4 regions of the Pseudomonas sp. S35 genome follow, and region 4 is predicted to be linked to each of the others. Evidence: predicted binding sites of a transcription regulator. Region 4 holds the regulator's gene; each other region holds the start of a gene.
What was found. The regulator sigma-54, encoded in region 4, starts transcription at its own class of promoters, with help from an activator protein. The targets are predictions, from matches to a motif close to ANTGGCATNNANNTTGCTNT.

Region 1: flgB (flagellar basal body rod protein FlgB) is a predicted target of sigma-54. The motif match lies at 1,716-1,735, and genes of this name have one in related genera.
Region 2: PspS35_RS20710 (flagellar hook-length control protein FliK) is a predicted target of sigma-54. The motif match lies at 2,314-2,333, and genes of this name have one in related genera.
Region 3: PspS35_RS22190 (circularly permuted type 2 ATP-grasp protein) is a predicted target of sigma-54. The motif match lies at 2,549-2,568, and genes of this name have one in related genera.

Annotation. Positions count from the first base shown of each region.
Region 1 covers NZ_CP019431.1:5,029,180-5,033,694, forward strand. Annotated here, with positions in the region: gene flgE (flagellar hook protein FlgE) at 1-51, opposite strand, end outside; gene flgD (flagellar hook assembly protein FlgD) at 83-802, opposite strand; gene flgC (flagellar basal body rod protein FlgC) at 819-1,262, opposite strand; gene flgB (flagellar basal body rod protein FlgB) at 1,266-1,673, opposite strand; gene cheR (protein-glutamate O-methyltransferase CheR) at 1,907-2,734, opposite strand; gene PspS35_RS22525 (chemotaxis protein CheV) at 2,778-3,710, opposite strand; gene flgA (flagellar basal body P-ring formation chaperone FlgA) at 3,791-4,515, shown strand, end outside.
Region 2 covers NZ_CP019431.1:4,641,985-4,646,499, reverse strand. Annotated here, with positions in the region: gene PspS35_RS20725 (STAS domain-containing protein) at 1-155, shown strand, start outside; gene PspS35_RS20720 (fused response regulator/phosphatase) at 152-1,870, shown strand; gene PspS35_RS20715 (Hpt domain-containing protein) at 1,901-2,251, shown strand; gene PspS35_RS20710 (flagellar hook-length control protein FliK) at 2,383-3,705, shown strand; gene fliL (flagellar basal body-associated protein FliL) at 3,927-4,427, shown strand; gene fliM (flagellar motor switch protein FliM) at 4,437-4,515, shown strand, end outside.
Region 3 covers NZ_CP019431.1:4,962,538-4,967,052, forward strand. Annotated here, with positions in the region: gene PspS35_RS22180 (transglutaminase family protein) at 1-154, opposite strand, end outside; gene PspS35_RS22185 (alpha-E domain-containing protein) at 151-1,101, opposite strand; gene PspS35_RS22190 (circularly permuted type 2 ATP-grasp protein) at 1,107-2,516, opposite strand; gene PspS35_RS22195 (ribonuclease E inhibitor RraB) at 2,974-3,315, opposite strand; gene PspS35_RS22200 (hypothetical protein) at 3,529-3,765, opposite strand; gene PspS35_RS22205 (START domain-containing protein) at 3,869-4,474, opposite strand.
Region 4 covers NZ_CP019431.1:1,153,407-1,157,921, reverse strand. Annotated here, with positions in the region: gene PspS35_RS05170 (HAD family hydrolase) at 1-42, shown strand, start outside; gene lptC (LPS export ABC transporter periplasmic protein LptC) at 51-623, shown strand; gene lptA (lipopolysaccharide transport periplasmic protein LptA) at 610-1,143, shown strand; gene lptB (LPS export ABC transporter ATP-binding protein) at 1,143-1,868, shown strand; gene PspS35_RS05150 (RNA polymerase factor sigma-54) at 2,066-3,559, shown strand; gene raiA (ribosome-associated translation inhibitor RaiA) at 3,635-3,940, shown strand; gene ptsN (PTS IIA-like nitrogen regulatory protein PtsN) at 3,950-4,414, shown strand; gene rapZ (RNase adapter RapZ) at 4,417-4,515, shown strand, end outside.

The DNA.
Region 1 (4,515 bases), 2.7 Mb from region 4:
CAACTGTTTGTTGGCCGCATAGAGGCCGCTAAGGCCGATGTTAAAAGACATGTTTCTCTCCCTCTGCCGTAGTTAGCCGGCTCTATGTACCGATAGTCTGAATTTGCGACAGCTTGACGCTGCCCATGCCACCTGCAAGGTTCAGCAGCATTTCGCCGCCGGTCTTGCTCAACGTCACGCTCGTCACCGTTGCCGGCAGCGAGGTCGCCAGGGCCACCGAGTCGCCCTTGTCGTTCTTGGTCGTCGCCGCAAAGGTGTAGGTGCCCGCTGGAGCAACCTCACCCGCGTCGTTCTTGCCATCCCAGATGAAGTCCGATGTACCGGCGCTCTGGGCACCCATGTCGATGGTGCGCACCACGTTGCCGTCTTTGTCGGTGATCTTGATGGCGACGTTGCCGGTAGCTGCAGTCACCGCCACCGAGCCGGTCATGCTCTTGCTGGTATCCACCAGCGCCTTGTCGGTCTGGGTGATGATCGAACGTCCCACCAGCGACGAAGCCTGCAGCGCTTGCGACGAGCTGAAGTTGCTGGAGATGTTGTTCACCGAGTCATTCAGGGTATTGATGCCTTCCAGACTGCTGAACTGCGCCAGCTGGGCCACGAATGCACCGTTGTCCTGAGGCGACAGCGGGTTCTGGTTTTTCAGCTGGGTGACCAGCAGTTGCAAGAATGCATCCTTGCCCAACGACTGATTGCCGGTAGCAGCAGAAGCCGTGCTCGCGACATTGTTTGTTGCAGTGCTGACCTTGGAATTGAAAAGGTCCTGGACTGCCGAATTAGTAGACGTATCAACGATGGCCATTATTTGGCGCCCCTTATCACTGACCCAGGGTCAGGACCTTCTGCATCATGGTTTTGGCGGTGTTCATCATTTCCGCGTTGGTCTGGAACGAGCGGCTGGCGGAAATCATGTCGGCCATTTCCTCGACCACGTTGACGTTCGGGTAGTAGACGTAGCCTTTTTCGTTCGCCGCCGGGTGATTGGGCTCGTAGCGGGCTTCGAGGTTGCTCTGGTCTTCGACGACGCCGAGCACCTGCACACCTTTGCCGGCAGCGTCCTGTTCCTGGAACAGCGAGTCGCTGCCGCCGTTCTGGCCGGCCTGGAACATGGTGGCGAATACCGGGTGACGGGCACGGTAAGTCTGGTCAATGCTCGAAGACACGGTCTCGGCGTTGGCGATGTTACTGGCGACGGTGTTCAGACGCGTGGTCTGAGCGCTCATGCCACTACCGGCAATATTGAAAACACTGGACAGGGACATGGCTTACTCTCCACGCAGGGCTGACATCAGCCCTTTGAATTTGCTGTTGAGCAGGGTAAAGCTGGCCTGAAAGTTCACCGAGTTCTCGGCGTAGGCCGATTGCTCCAACTGTGCGTCGACGGTGTTCTGGTCGATCGACGGCTGCATCGGCGTGCGATACAGCAGCGACTCGTCACCACTGCTCAGGCCTTGCGCTTCGATATGACGATTGTTGGTCATGTTCAAGGCGAAGGTGCCGTTCTTGTTCTTGTCCTGCTGTGCAGCGAGCACGGCGGAGAAGTCCAGGTCCCGAGCCTTGTAGTTCGGGGTATCGGCGTTGGCAATGTTGTTGGCCAGGACTTCGGCACGCTGGGCGCGAAAACCCAGGGCTTGTTCGTGGATACCGAGCGCTTTATCGAAGCTGATGCTCATGGCGGAAACCTTTAGGCTGACCTGCTATTCGTTAACTGGGTTATAGCAAGGCGCATGCCAGTTTCTGAAAAGCCCATGAATCAAGGGTTTGCGAGGAGGTTGCCGGTGGCAATGCCAGAAAAGCGGCAACGGGTTTCCGCGTGGCGCCAGTAAAGCGGCAATGGGGAGTTGCCGCTTTCGCGCAACTTGCCGCAGAAACAAAGGTGGGAGGGGGCTTATCCCCTCCCACATTATTATTTGGCCTGGTAGATGATCCCAGGGCTGCATTGCACCATCTGGAAATGATCCGGCAAACCATTGAGCGCCTCGGATGCACCGAGGAACAAGTAACCGCCACGCTTGAGGGTGCCGTGGATGCGCAACAGGATGTCTTTCTTCACTTCTGCCGAAAAGTAGATCAGTACGTTGCGGCAGAACACCATGTCGAACTTGCCCAGGCTGGCGTAGCTGTCGAGCAGGTTGAACGAGCGAAACTCCACACGACTCTTGATCGGCGCCTTGATGGCCCAACGCCCCGCCCCTTTGGGGTCGAAGTAACGCTGCAGGCGCTCCTGGGACAAGCCACGGCCCAGGGCCAGGCTGTCGTACTCGCCAGTCTTGCAGTTGGTGAGCATGGTGCCCGACAAGTCAGTGGCAACAATTTGTGCCCCGGCTTTCAACTGGCCCATGTTGGTCCGCTCGAACTCATCGATGGACATCGAGATCGAATACGGTTCCTGCCCCGAAGAACAGGCCGCCGACCAGATACGCAGACGCTGGCCCGGGCTGGCCTTGATGGCCTCCGGCAGCACTTTGCTCTTGAGCACTTCAAAGGGGTAGGTATCACGAAACCACAGGGTTTCGTTGGTGGTCATGGCATCGACCACCATCTCTTTGAGGCCACTGCGCGGCTGACCCTGGATCCGTTGGACCAACTCGCCCAGGGACTTGATACCCTGCTGCTCCATCAGTTTGTTAAGACGGCTGGATACCAGGTACTGCTTGTTTTCACCGAGCAATATGCCACAGGCTTTTTCCAGGAAGACCCGGAACTGTTCAAAATCCAAATTACCCGTAGACACTGATACCGCCTCTAAAATCGTATGACCGCCAAGGGGGAAACCCTTAGCTGTGATCTGCTGCCTTGATCCGGTCGACTACCCGGGATGCCAGGTCATCAGGACGGAATTTGGCCAGGAAGTCATCGGCACCGACCTTCTTGACCATCGCCTGGTTGAATACGCCCGACAACGAAGTATGCAGGATGATATGCAGTTTTTGCATGCGTGGATCGCTGCGTATCTCAGCCGTGAGGGTGTAGCCGTCCATTTCCGGCATCTCGATGTCGGAGATCATCATCAAGAATTCTTCTTCCGGTTTCTTGCCTTCATCCACCAGCTTGCGCAGGTAATCCAGCGCCTGGCGGCCGTCATTGAGCGCCACCACATCCACACCCACGGTTTGCAGGCAACGTGTCACCTGCTTGCGCGCCACCGAGGAGTCATCCACCGTCAGCACACGCAACGACACGGCTTTATGCGCGGTCTCTGCATCGACCACGCCCACCGAGATGTTTTCGGAGGTCGGGGCGACTTCGGCGAGGATCTTCTCCACGTCGATGATTTCCACCAGTTGGTTATCGACCCGCGTCACCGCCGTGAGGTAGTGATCGCGACCGGTGCCCTTGGGTGGCGGATGGATCTCTTCCCAGTTCATGTTGACGATGCGCTCCACCGAGCGCACCAGGAAACCCTGGGTCTTGGTGTTGTACTCGGTGATGATCACGAACGGGTTCTCGCGGTCCTGCAGGCCAGCCGAACCGGTGGCCAGGGCCAGGTCAAGAATCGGGATGGTCGCGCCACGGATGTTGGCCACGCCACACACCACCGGGCTGGACTTGGGCATGATCGTCAGCTTGGGACATTGCAGCACTTCCCGCACCTTGAACACGTTGATGCCATATAGCTGTTTGCCATCCAGGCGAAAAAGCAACAACTCCAGGCGATTCTGCCCTACCAGCTGTGTGCGCTGGTTTACTGAATCCATTACACCTGCCATGCCCAGACTCCTACGCTAAACCTTTGAGGGTGCGACGCGCACCCAACACTAAACGGCACGAGCTTTGCTATTTGTTGGCCATGGACATTAAAACGACAGTTTCCCGACGCCTTCGATTCCCACGTTACCGCAGATTGCTCTGCGTCACGGTGGCGCTGCTTGCTTTGGGCCTGAACACCGCGGCCCGCGCAGACAACGTCACCTTGCCTGATCTACTTATCGGCGTCACTCAGGGGTTTCTTGAGTTCACTGTAGAAGATTATCTGGCGACCACCCAGACACCAGGCCGTTATGAAATCCAGGTCAACCAACTGGACCCACGCCTGCGCATGCCCATGTGCGACAAGGAATTGACAGCCACCCTGGAAAGCCCTGCCCAGCCCATCGGCCGCGTGACCGTGCGGGTACGCTGCGACGGCGCCTCGCCCTGGACGGTGTTCGTGCCCGCGCAGGTCAAACTGTTCCGCGATGTAGTGGTAGTGGCACGCCCGCTCAAACGCACCGGCATCATCGGTTTTGAAGACGTTGTGTTGCGTGAACGCGACATCAGCCAGATCAGCCAGGGCTACCTGACCACCTTGGATCAGGCCATCGGGCAGAAACTGACCCGACCAGTGGTCACCGACCAGGTGATCACCTTGGTGCATTTGGAACAGGCCGAAGTGATTCGCAAGGGCGATCAAGTGGTGATTTCCGCCAGCAGTGGCGCGCTGAACGTGAAGATGCCCGGCGAAGCGCTGTCCAACGGCGGCATGAGTGAACAGATTCGCGTCAAGAACCTCAACTCCAACCGCGTGATCAAGGC
Region 2 (4,515 bases), 3.1 Mb from region 4:
CCACCTACATGGACAGTTCCGCCCTGGGCATGCTCTTGCTGCTGCGCGATCACGCGGGTGGGGATGACGCGCAGGTCAACGTGATCAACACCAGTTCGGATGTGCGCAAGATTCTCGCCATCTCCAATTTCGACAAACTGTTCGATATCAATTGAGCGCCCTGGCCCCTGCGGTTGAGCCGCTGACGATCCTGATTGCCGACGACAACGCCGCCGATCTTCTGTTGCTGTCGACCATTGTGCGGCGCCAGGGTCATCACGTACTTACTGCCACCAACGGCGAGGAAGCCGTTGAGGTCTTTGCCCGCGAGCGCCCGCAACTGGTGTTGATGGATGCACTGATGCCGGTGATGGATGGCTACGGCGCCGCGCGCTGGATCAAGCAACTGGCGGGGGAAGAACTGGTCCCCATTATTTTCCTCACCTCCCTGCGCGAAAGCGCCGCCCTGGCCGAGTGCCTGGATGCCGGCGGCGATGACTTCCTGCCCAAGCCCTATAACCAACTGATCCTGGCAGCCAAGATCAACGCCATGGACCGCCTGCGTCGTCTGCAAGCTACGGTGTTGCAACAGCGCGACCAGATCGCCAGGCACCATGACTACTTGCTGCATGAACAGCGGGTGGCCAAGGCGGTGTTCGACAAGGTCGCCCACTCCGGCTGTATCAACGCCGCGCCGAATATCCGCTACCTGCAATCGCCCTATGCGCTGTTCAACGGCGATTTGCTGCTGGCGGCCTACACGCCTTCGGGCGACATGCACGTATTGCTCGGCGATTTCACCGGCCACGGTTTGCCGGCGGCGGTGGGGGCCATGCCCTTGGCGGAAGTGTTCTACGGCATGACCGCCAAGGGCTACGGCCTGGCGCAGACCCTGCGGGAGATGAACGCCAAGCTCAAGCGCATCCTGCCGGTGGATATGTTCTGCTGCGCCACCCTGTTGTGCCTGAGCACCGAGCGACGGGTGGTGGAAGTGTGGAACGGCGGCATGCCCGACGGCTATGTGCATGAGGTCGCCACCGGCAAGCGTACGCCGCTGCAATCGCGGCATTTGCCGTTGGGGGTGCTGTCGGCGCAAGCCTTTGATGACCGCACCGAAGTCTGGCCCATGGCGTTGGGTGATCGGGTGTTCCTGCTGTCTGATGGCGTGCTGGATACCGCCGATGCCAACGATCAATTGTTTGGCGCCGAACGCTTGCAGCAGGTGTTTGCAGCCAACAGCCAGCCCAATCGACTGTTCGAGGACATCGAGCAGGCCTTGGCGGCGTTCCGTGGCGAAGCGCGGGATGACGTAAGCATGGTCGAGATTACCCTGCAGGCCGGCCAGTCGTTGCGGGCGACGGGGCCGCTGTATGCCGACAGTGGTCAGTCATGCCCGCTGGATTGGTCGGTGAGCTTCGAGTTTCGCGCCGAGACGCTCAAGCGTTACAACCCGTTGCCCTATTTGCTGCAACTGCTGCTGGAGATTCATGGCCTGCGCGAGCAGAGCGGGGCGCTCTACAGTGTCATGGCCGAGCTGTACTCCAATGCCCTGGAACATGGCGTATTGGGCCTGGATTCGCGGCTAAAACGCGATGCCGAGGGTTTTGCCGAGTATTATCGCCAGCGCAATGATCGCCTGGCCCAGTTGAACAGCGGTTACGTGCGGGTGCATGTGCAAGTGGTGCCGACCGAGGCGGGCGGCAAAATGACCCTGCGCCTGGAAGACAGCGGGCCGGGTTTCGATGTGGAGCAGATGCTGGCCCGGCCGCTGGATCTCGATCGTCTGTCTGGCCGAGGCCTGAGCCTGGTGCGCCAATTGAGCAGCGAGGTGCGCTGGTCCGACGGCGGGCGCAGTGTGTGCGTGGAGTTTTGCTGGGGGGCTCTGGCATAATCCGCCGATTCTTGATCAAGGAGCGAGCAAGTGGCTGATATTCATATGGACCCGCAGGTCTTGTCGGGTTTGCAGGAAGTGATGGAAGGCGAATACCCCAAATTGCTGGATACCTTTCTTGATGACTCCCAGAGGCGCGTCGAGGCGCTGCGCCAGGCGCGCGATGATGCCAAGGCGTTGGGCCAGATTGCGCACAGTTTCAAGGGCAGCAGCGGGAATCTCGGAGCGCTGCGCTTGGCGGAGCTTTGCCGGCGCCTGGAAGATGGCTCGGTCGAACCTGTCCAGGTGGACCTGGGTGGGCTGGTCGACGAGATTGACCAGGAGTTCGCGCTGGTTCGACCGTTGTATGAGCATGAGCGGGAGCGCTTTGCCGGGGTTTGATTGAGTCCCTATCCGTTGCTGCGGTAACGGATATATCCACCTGAAACCCACAATCCAAAAAAACTGGCCCAACTCTTGCTCTATCTCCAGGGACTGCATCCCCGACCCCCATGCAGTGGAGACCTTTACCTATGTCAGTCGCCCCCAATTCGCTTCTTCAGGCTGCCCCTGCGGCCAAGCCTCAAGCGCCCGCCGCCAATCCACCGGTCGCGGCTGCGGACCCACGGGACAAGGGCCCTGGCTTCGCTCAGGTGTTCGCCAGCCAAGGCTCGAAACCTTCGGTAAAAACCGACGACAACTCGGCCAAGCCCGCGCGCGACAAGCCTGCCGATGCCAGCGCCAAACCGGCTGCCGGCACCGACAAGCCTGCCGCCAGTACACCGGCGGTTGCCGATAGCGGCAATACCTTGCCTGCCAAGACGTCCGACGACAGTGCCAACAAGGATGACGACGGGCCCGCCGACCCGGCACTGGCGCAGCAGCCTGCGCCGGAGCCCGTCGTCGACCCGGCCATGATTGCGGCGGTCACACCGGTGGTCGTGCCCGTGGAAACCCCGGCGCCCGCGCCTGCCGCCAAGGACGACAAGGCCCAGCCTGTGGTCGCTGCGCCAATCGCGGCAACCGAGGAGGCCAAGCCGGCGTTCGATCCTGAAGCCGACCCGTTGGATGCGATGCCAGCCGTGCGCTTGGCAATGGAGCAGGGCGGGCATGTGTCGGCCAGCAGCCAGGCACCGGTCAAGACCGCACCGACGACCAGCCAGGATCAGCCAACTGCCGCACAGAATTTTGCCGCTGGCCTGGCCACGATGGTCGACCAGCAAGCCACCAAGGACAGCACGGACCAGGGCGGCGACAAGGCCTTCGGCGGCTTGATCGAAGATGGCCTCAAAGACTTGAAGAGCGCCAGCAGCGACACTCGGGTCGATGACTTCGCCAATCGCCTGGCGGCATTGACCCAGGCGGCGACGCCGAGAACCGCCAACGCCTTGCCGCCAGTTGCGAATGCACCGCTGGCCATGCACCAGAGCGGCTGGACCGACGAGATCGTCAACCGCGTGATGTACCTGTCCAGCGCCAACCTCAAGTCGGCGGAGATCCAGTTGCAGCCGGCTGAACTCGGGCGCCTGGATATCAAGGTCAACATGACGGCCGACCAGCAGGCCCAGGTCAATTTCATGAGCGCCCACCCGGTGGTGCGTGAAGCCCTGGAAAGCCAATCTGGCCGTCTGCGGGAGATGTTTGCGCAGCAGGGCATGGGGCAGGTGGACGTGAACGTGTCCGACCAGTCCCGTGGTCAGGAGCAGCAGCAACAACAAGCCCAGACCAGTGGCGTGAGTCGCGCTGGGCGCGGTGGTGATAGCGGCGACAGCGGCAACCACATTGATGTGGCTGAAGCCGTGGCACCCGTGACTTCTACAGTGATCGGCTCCAGCGCCGTCGATTACTACGCCTGACTCAAACCTCGCGCAGGTCAAAATGTGGGAGGGGGCTTGCCCCCGATAGCGGTGTGTCAGTGGCAGCTATAGTTGCTGGCACCCTGCAATCGGGGGCAAGCCCCTCCCACATTTGATTTGTGGTGCTCCCTCATCCCCGCTTGCCCGGACAACTCTGGCATAACACTTGCTCTTGCCTTTCCGTAGATCTATGAATCCCCGAATAGTGACGGATTATTGGCATGGCGAAGAGTGACGACGCAGCAAAAGCACCCGCAGGCAAAGGCAAGCTCAAGCTTATCCTGATGATAGTCGTGGGCCTGCTCCTGGCCATCGGCGCTTCCGTGGGCGGTACCTGGTACATCATGCACAGCAGTGCAAGTAAACCGGCACCTGCAGCCGAAACCACCAGTAACGTCAAGCAACCGGCAATCTTCGAACCGATGCTTCCGGCCTTTGTCGCCAACTTCAATCAGAACGGTCGTCAACGCTACCTGCAGGTGAGCATCACCTTGCTGGCGCGTAACCAGGCGGACCTGGATGCCCTCAAGGTGCACATGCCAGTGATCCGCAACAACCTGGTGATGCTGTTTTCCGCCCAGGGCTTCGACACCCTGGCCACCCCGGTGGGCCAGGAAATGCTGCGCCAGAAGGTCACTGCCAGCGTGCAGGAAGTGGCCCAGAAGGAGCTCGGTAAAGTCGTGGTCGAGCAGGCGCTCTTCACTAACTTCGTTTTGCAGTAGGAACACGACATGGCCGTGCAAGACCTGCTGTCCCAGGATGAAATCGACGCGCTGTTGCATGGCGTCGACGATGGTCTGGTACAGACCG
Region 3 (4,515 bases), 2.8 Mb from region 4:
CTACCTGGGCGCGCACCGGGCGCGGCAGGTCCAGTTGCCAACTGAGTACATGCTGGCGCTCGCTGTCGTGGGGCGTCAGGCGCAGGTACTGGATGCTGGCACGCACCTGGTCTTCGTAGTGGTAGGTGGTTTCGTGGCTGATGGAGAGTCTCATGCGGCCTCCAGGTAGGAACTGTAGATGGCGTCGCCCAACTGGCGGACCAAGGGGATAAAGTCGGTCAGCCAGGCGTGCAGGCCTTCCTCCAGGATTTCATCGATGGCGGTAAAGCGCAGGCGCGCGTCCATCTCGGCGGCCAGGCGCTGGGCCGGTCGACCGTTGAGGCCGGGCAGGCTGGCCAGGATCTGGTCGATTTCTTCGCTGCACGCCCGTAGCGAACGCGGTACATCGGCGCGTAGCAGCAGCAGTTCGGCAACTTGCCGGGCGCCGGGGGCATCGCGATAGATCTCGGTGTAGGCCTCGAACGACGACAACGCGCGCAGCAATGCACTCCATTGATAGTAGGCGTGGGCCGTACCATCGGTGACGGCTTCGGCGCGGTCGCCGGCCATTTCATAACGGGCATCGAGCAATCGCAGGGTGTTGTCGGCGCGCTCGATAAAGGTGCCCAGGCGAATAAAACGGAAAGCATCGTTGCGCATGATGGTGCCGTAGGTCGCACCCCGAAACAGATGGGAGCGTTCCTTGACCCACTCACAGAAGCGGCTCATGCCGTAGCGGCTAAGGCCTTGCTGGGCGATATCACGAATATCCAACCACGTGGCGTTGATGTTTTCCCACATGTCGGCGGTAATTCGCCCACGCACCGCATGGGCACTGGCCCGCGCCGCGCCGAGGCAGCTGTAGATGCTCGCCGGGTTGGCCGCGTCCAGGGCAAAGAAGTGCAGCAGGTGTTCGGCGTGCAATTCACCGTGGCGTTCGCGGTAATCATCCAGCGTGCCAGTGATCAGCAGCGGCATCGCCAGTTCGTGCAGGCCATCGCCGCGCCCGTCCTGGGGCATCAGCGACAGCGAATAGCTGACATCGAGCATGCGCGCGAGGTTTTCGGCGCGCTCCAGATAGCGCGACATCCAGTACAAATCCGAGGCAGTTCTACTCAACATGGCATTCAGTCCTCAACCACCCAGGTGTCTTTGGTGCCGCCGCCCTGGGACGAGTTGACCACCAGCGAACCTTCGCGCAGCGCCACGCGGGTCAAGCCGCCAGGCACCACCCGGGTTTCCTTGCCCGACAGCACAAACGGGCGCAGGTCGATATGCCGCGGGGCGATACCGTTGTCGACAAACGTCGGGCACGTGGATAAACACAGCGTTGGCTGGGCGATATAGGCGTGTGGCTTGGCCTTGATACGCGCACGGAACGCTTCGATTTCCGCCGCCGTGGACGCCGGGCCCACGAGCATGCCGTAGCCGCCGGAACCTTGGGTCTCCTTGACCACCAGGTCTGGCAGGTTAGCCAGCACGTGGGACAATTCGTCAGGTTTACGGCACTGGAAGGTGGGCACGTTCTTGAGGATCGGCTCTTCATCCAGGTAGAAACGGATCATCTCGGTGACAAAGGGGTACACCGATTTGTCATCCGCCACTCCGGTGCCGATGGCGTTGGCCAGCACCACGTTGCCGGAGCGATAGGCCGCCAGCAGGCCGGGCACACCGAGCATGGAGTCAGGGTTGAACGCCAGCGGGTCGAGGAACGCGTCGTCGAGGCGGCGGTAGATCACATCCACGGCCTTGGGGCCGTCGGTGGTGCGCATGAACACGCGGTCGTCGCGCACGAACAGGTCGGCGCCCTCCACCAGTTCCACACCCATTTCCCGGGCGAGGAATGCGTGTTCAAAGAATGCGCTGTTGAAACGCCCCGGCGTCAGTACCACCACGCTGGGGTTATCCAGGGGGCTGGAGCTTTTCAGGGTGTCGAGCAACAGGTTCGGGTAATGGTCGATGGGCGCGATACGCTGGGCAGCGAACAGTTCGGGGAACAGGCGCATCATCATCTTGCGGTCTTCGAGCATGTAGCTCACGCCGCTGGGGGTACGCAGGTTGTCCTCCAGCACGTAGTAAGTACCGTCGCCATCGCGTACGAGGTCGACGCCGGAGACGTGGGAATACAGATCACGGTGCAGGTTCAGGCCCTGCATCGCCAATTGGTATTGCTCGTTGGCCAACACCTGCTCGGCGGGGATGATGCCGGCCTTGATAATGCGCTGCTCGTGGTACAGGTCGGCGAGAAACATATTCAACGCCTTGACCCGCTGGATGCAGCCGCGCTCGACGATTCGCCATTCGCTGGCCGGGATGCTGCGGGGTATGGTGTCGAAGGGAATCAGGCGCTCGGTGCCTTGCTCGTCCCCGTACAGCGTGAAGGTGATCCCGGCGCGGTGAAACAGCAAGTCGGCTTCACGCCGGCGCTGGGCCAGCAGTTCTGCGGGGGTTTCGGCTAACCAGCGGGCGAACTCGCGGTAATGGGGGCGTACCTGCCCTGCCCCGTCGTACATTTCGTCGTAATAAGTGCGGATCATGCCGTACTCCTTGTCACCCGGACGCAAGAACCATCGCAAGGCCCGTGCCAGCGGCATAAACACTTAAAAATCAGTGAGTTAAATAAACGCAAGAACCTGATCGCACCGTCCTGGTGCGCAGAATGCCCGGCGTACCGTCGAGCGCCTCATCACAATGCGGGCTTTGACTATCAACAGCATAGCCAGAGTTGATTTCACTGCCCGACCCAGTCTGCGGATAATCGTCTGCATCCGCTGAACAGGATACGTCCTACAGCCTTAACCATTACGCAACCGGTACCTTGGTGCCTCATGCACCGACCGGCTCCTTCGGTCTTCCCTTTAGGCCACCCTTTTCGGGTGGCTTTTTTTTGGTGCGCGAAACATCCGCACAAGTTCCGCGAGTTTTCAGTGCCCCAAACAAAATCGGCCGACCCAAAGGTCAGCCGATACGCTGCGCTGCTCATAAAATCAATCACTACATGGGTAACCCACGCACCTCCTGCTTGACGCCCCATCCTTCGATGATCCCGCCCAGGGGCTCGACCACCGCCCCAAAGTCTTGCTCGAAATCTCCTATGCCGTCGTAGGTGGCGAACATGATCTTGCTCAGTTCCAAGTACCAGGCGCCATCGTCGCGCGCGCTGACCTGGGCATTCAGGGATTCTCCACGAAACTCACCCGCAGCCCTGCGCGCCCGTTCCTCATCCGGGAAAATGGCGTAGAACTCGATGGGGTGAAAACGTGAAAAGTCGAAACCGCCTTCTTTCATGCGGCGCAGAACGTTGGTGCTGATGTCTTCTTGATAGGCTGTGCTCATGAAACGTCCTCCTCAAACCGATGGATAGACTTTCCGTGCTTCCCGAAGCCCGCACCCTACTGGCGCGAGTACTACGGCAATGACATCACCGCTGGAAAACAAGCATGTAGCTGACAAGACCAGACCTTAGCGATTCATTCGCTGATCTCACTTGCAGAGTAGCGCGAAGCTATCACCTCCACCAGAGGTGCCTGGATGGCATACGGGAAATATTCAGGGGGCGGGAGAGATGTCGAGGATTTGAATGCTGTTCTGGTCTTTGAGGATTTTGACCGTAGGCTCGGGCTTGCGCCCCTCAAGGTCATTGAGGTCCAGTTCGGCGGCCACCGGCACAAGCTTTGCGCGAATCATGTGTGCCGCATCTTCGAGGCTGGGCTTTTGATCGCAGGTGAACTGCTGCACGGAGGTCTCGCCGTGATCATCAACAAAGGTAATCTGCCACGTTTGCATCGGTGCCTCCTCGATAAAGCCCGTGTATGGGCTTACCTTTATCTGGACCTTGAGGGCTGGGCAAACGTTCCACTCAAGGTTGGAGGCACCGGATCACCTGCGCTTATTTTTCAGCGTGTTCCTTGAGGGCTTTCAAGGTGTTGAACGGAGCGTCCACCACAAACTTGTTGGCCAGCCACGAAGGCACGCTGCCGCCTGGCTCGGTGTGGACCTGGTAGGTCACTTCGGTCTGGTTATCACCCTTGGGGACCAGCTTCCAGAAGCCTTCGACCTGCGCCACACGCACGTAGCCTTTTTCTTCCGGCTTGTAGGTAGGTACGCCCTGCAAGGTGCGGGTTACGCTGCCATCGGCGTTTTTGGTGGTGGTGACATGGATATACGAATCACGATCGGTCACCGGGAACGGCGCCTTGAACTGGGTATAGGTCCAAGCCTCATCGCCCTTCTTATCCACCAGTTTCTGGGATTTGCACTCGTGAATCCATGAACACGCACCCGCCACGTCTTCTTGCAGGGCCTGGATCTTGGCCACCGGCGCGTTGATCACGGTGACACCGCGATACGCCTTGTATTTGGAACCGGCAACTTCGCTAAGCGAGATCTTGATGCCGTCTTCATCCTTCGCGACTTGCCAATCCTCAGCCTGGGCAGTGGCAGCAAACAACACCGTAAACCCGCACAGCACAGCCATTCGTTTCAGCGAACCCATTGTTGTATTCCTTATTGTTGACGTTCCGATAGTAAAGCCCA
Region 4 (4,515 bases):
GCCCAGGGCCGCCTTGAAGCGGCCCACGCCGCCTACTTATAGAGCGTTTTATGCTGAGCAAAAAGATTCGCAACTTCCTGCTATTCGGGGTCATCGCCGCGCTGTTCCTGGCGGTGGGCTACTGGAATATCAGCCCGGAGCGCTTCCTCGACCAGCCTGCTGCGCAGGTAGATGAAGGCGCTATCGACTATTACGCCACCAACGCCTACAGCGTGCAGTTCCTGCCCGACGGCAAGGTGCAGTACGAAATGACGTCGGACAAGGTCGAGCATGTGAAGGCCTCCGAAATCACCTTGCTGACCAACCCGGACCTTAACCTGTACCGCGGCACCGAATTTCCGTGGCACGTCACCAGCAAGCGTGGCGAGGTCAACCCGGACGGTACCGAGGTGGAACTGATCGACTCGGTGCGCGTTGCGCGCACCGACGCAAAGAACCGTGACACGGTGATTACTACCAGTCGCATGACCGTATTCCCGCAGAAGCAATATGCGCAGACCGAGCAAGACGTTAGAATCGACGGCGCTGGCGGTGTATCGACTGGCAAGGGAATGAAAGCGTATTTGAAAGAAAGCAGGATACACCTGCTATCGAACGTAAGAGGACAGTATGAGGCTCGTTAAAACTCTCCCTATTTTGCTCGGCTTGGGCGCAGCACTGGGAAGCGTGAGCGCCTGGGCTCTGCCGAACGATAGCCAGCAGCCGATCCACATTTCTGCTGATGATGCGCAGTTGGATGACAAGCAAGGTGTTGCCACCTATACCGGCGGCGTCATCATCACCCAAGGGTCGATGAAGATCACCGGTAATACCGTGACACTGACGCGCACCCAAGCCGGTGACATCGACGTCGTGACCTCGGTGGGCAACCTGGCTTACTTCGAACAGAAGCAGTCCGCCACCGACACCGGCCCGATGAAGGGCTACGGCAAGACCATCCAGTATCATGCCCAGCAGAATCGTATCGTGCTGATCGACCAGGCCAAGGTGCTCAGTCCAGATGGCAACTCCACGGAAGGTGAAAAAATCACTTATGACACCGTGAAGCAGGTTGCCAACGCCGGCCGCGCCAATGGCACCAAGGTAACTGCGCCACGCCCACGCATCGACATGGTTATCCAGCCGAAGAAGAAGGCCGAGTAATGGCAACCCTGAAAGCCCAGCATCTGGCCAAGGCCTATAAAAGCCGTCAGGTCGTGCGCGACGTCAGCCTGTCGATCGACAGCGGCCAGATCGTCGGCCTGCTCGGCCCCAACGGCGCCGGCAAGACCACCTGCTTCTATATGATCGTCGGCCTGGTCCAGGCGGACCAGGGTCGCGTACTGATCGACGACCTGGATGTCAGCCACCAGCCGATGCACGGCCGCGCCCGTGCCGGTATCGGCTATCTTCCACAAGAAGCGTCGATCTTCCGCAAACTGTCGGTTGCCGACAACATCATGGCGATCCTCGAGACCCGCAAGGAGCTCGACCGCGATGGCCGCCGCAAGGAACTGGAAAGCCTGCTGCAGGAATTCCACATCAACCACATTCGCGACAACCTTGGCATGAGCCTGTCCGGTGGCGAACGTCGTCGCGTGGAAATCGCCCGCGCCCTGGCCACCGCCCCCAAGTTCATCCTGCTGGACGAACCGTTTGCAGGCGTCGACCCGATCTCGGTCGGCGACATCAAGCAGATCATCCATCACCTCAAGGCGAAGGGAATCGGTGTATTGATCACCGACCACAACGTGCGTGAAACCCTCGATATCTGCGAAACCGCTTATATCGTCAACGATGGTCAACTGATCGCCGAAGGTGATTCCGCGACCATCCTGGCCAACGAACTGGTCAAGGAAGTGTACCTGGGTCACGAGTTCCGCCTGTAAAGCCACGCGCAAGAACACGGCGGCGGCAGGTCGTTTGCCCACTGCGCGGGAACCAATGAAGACCTCCGGATTTTTATTGTTACCGCGCTCTAGGCAAAGCCCTCGATATCAGGCATATAATTTGCTTATGTTTGGCGCTCACGCGCCCTGTCGTGGATGGCGCATTGCGCCGGCGAATAAGGTGTTAAGCCCCTGCCATGAAACCATCGCTAGTCCTGAGAATGGGCCAGCAGCTGACGATGACACCGCAGCTGCAACAGGCCATCCGCCTGCTCCAATTGTCGACCCTGGACCTGCAACAGGAAATCCAGGAGGCCCTGGAGTCCAATCCGATGCTCGAACGCCAGGAAGAAGGCGACGACTTCGACAATGCAGACCCATTGGCTGACAACATCGAGCAAAAACCCAATGCCGACGTGCAGGAACCGTCCTATCAGGAAACCGCCCCTACGGTGGACAACCTTGAGGAAGGTGACTGGAACGAACGCATTCCCAACGAGCTCCCGGTAGACACCGCCTGGGAGGACGTCTATCAGACCAGCGCCAGCAGCCTGCCCAGCAACGACGACGACGAGTGGGACTTCACCACCCGCACCTCCGCCGGCGAAAGCCTGCAGAGCCATCTGTTGTGGCAACTGAACCTTGCACCGATGTCGGATACCGACCGCCTGATCGCCGTGACCCTGATCGATTGCATCAATAACCAGGGTTATCTGGACGAGACACTCGAAGAAATTCTTGAGGCGTTTGACCCGGAACTCGACATCGAGCTGGACGAAATCGAAGCCGTCCTTCACCGCATCCAACAATTCGAGCCTGCCGGCATCGGCGCCCGCACCCTTGGCGAATGCCTGCTGCTGCAACTGCGACAGCTGCCCGCTAAAACCCAATGGCTCACTGAAGCACAGCGCCTGGTCACCGACTATATCGACCTGCTGGGCAGCCGCGACTACAGCCAGTTGATGCGCCGCATGAAGCTCAAGGAAGACGACCTGCGCCAAGTGATCGAACTGGTGCAGAGCCTCAACCCGCGCCCTGGCTCACAGATCGAGTCCAGCGAAGCCGAATACGTAGTCCCTGACGTGATCGTGCGCAAGGATAACGAGCGGTGGCTGGTGGAGCTGAACCAAGAGTCGGTGCCACGCCTGCGGGTCAACCCGCAATATGCAGGTTTTGTTCGCCGGGCCGACACCAGCGCCGACAATACCTTCATGCGCAACCAGTTGCAGGAAGCGCGCTGGTTCATCAAGAGCCTGCAAAGCCGCAACGAAACCTTGATGAAAGTTGCTACCCAGATCGTCGAGCATCAGCGCGGCTTTCTGGAGTACGGTGACGAAGCAATGAAGCCGCTGGTTCTGCATGACATCGCCGAAGCGGTAGGCATGCACGAATCAACGATTTCCCGAGTGACCACGCAAAAATTCATGCATACCCCACGTGGCATATATGAGCTGAAATACTTTTTCTCCAGCCATGTAAGCACCTCCGAGGGCGGTGAATGCTCGTCCACGGCAATCCGCGCGATCATCAAAAAACTGGTTGCTGCGGAAAATCAGAAAAAGCCGTTGAGTGACAGCAAGATCGCTGGTTTACTGGAAGCACAAGGCATTCAGGTCGCCCGTCGAACCGTCGCCAAGTACCGCGAATCCCTTGGGATCGCGCCTTCCAGCGAGCGTAAGCGTTTGATGTGACGGGCGGGCCACAGCGTTCCAGTGGCAGGCACTTTTGCCTGTCGCTTTATGCACTGGCAACGAAGGAGAAGCTGTATGCAAGTCAACATCAGTGGACACCAGCTGGAAGTCACCAAACCCCTGCGTGAATACACCGAGAGCAAGCTGAACAAGCTGGCGGGGCATTTTGACAAGATCACCAACGTGCAGGTCATCATGGAGGTCGATAAGCTGAAGCAGAAAATCGAGGCCACCCTGCACGTACCGAATGCCAAGCTCGTCGCCAATGCGGAACATGAAGACATGTACGCGGCGATTGACTCGCTCTACGACAAGCTGGACCGCCAACTCATAAAGCATAAGGAAAAGAATCTGCACCTGATGCAAGGTACAGGTCGTTAACTCCCCCCAATGATCCGACTTGAAACCATCCTGACCCCCGGCCGTTCCCTCGTGAACGTGCCGGGCGGCAGTAAAAAGAAAGCACTCGAACAAATTGCCAACCTGATCGCACGTGAAGTGCCGAGCCTGGAGATGCAAGACGTCTTCGATGCGCTGATCGCCCGTGAAAAACTCGGCTCCACGGGTTTTGGCAACGGCATCGCCATTCCTCACTGCCGCCTCAAGGGCTGCGAAACGCCCGTCAGCGCCCTGCTGCACCTTGAAGCCCCCATTGACTTCGATGCCATCGACGGCGCCCCGGTTGACCTGCTGTTCGTTCTGCTGGTTCCGGAAGCAGCCACCGATGCGCACCTGGAACTGCTCCGGCAGATCGCCAGCATGCTCGACCGCAAGGAAGTGCGCGACAAACTGCGCAGCGCCAGCAGCAACGAGGCGCTGTATCAAGTTGTCCTGGATGAACAGAACGGGCAGTAATCATGCGTTTGATCATCGTCAGCGGCCGCTCTGGCTCGGGTAAAAGTACCGCCCTCAACGTTCTTGAGGACAACGGTTTCTATTGCATAGACAACCTTCCA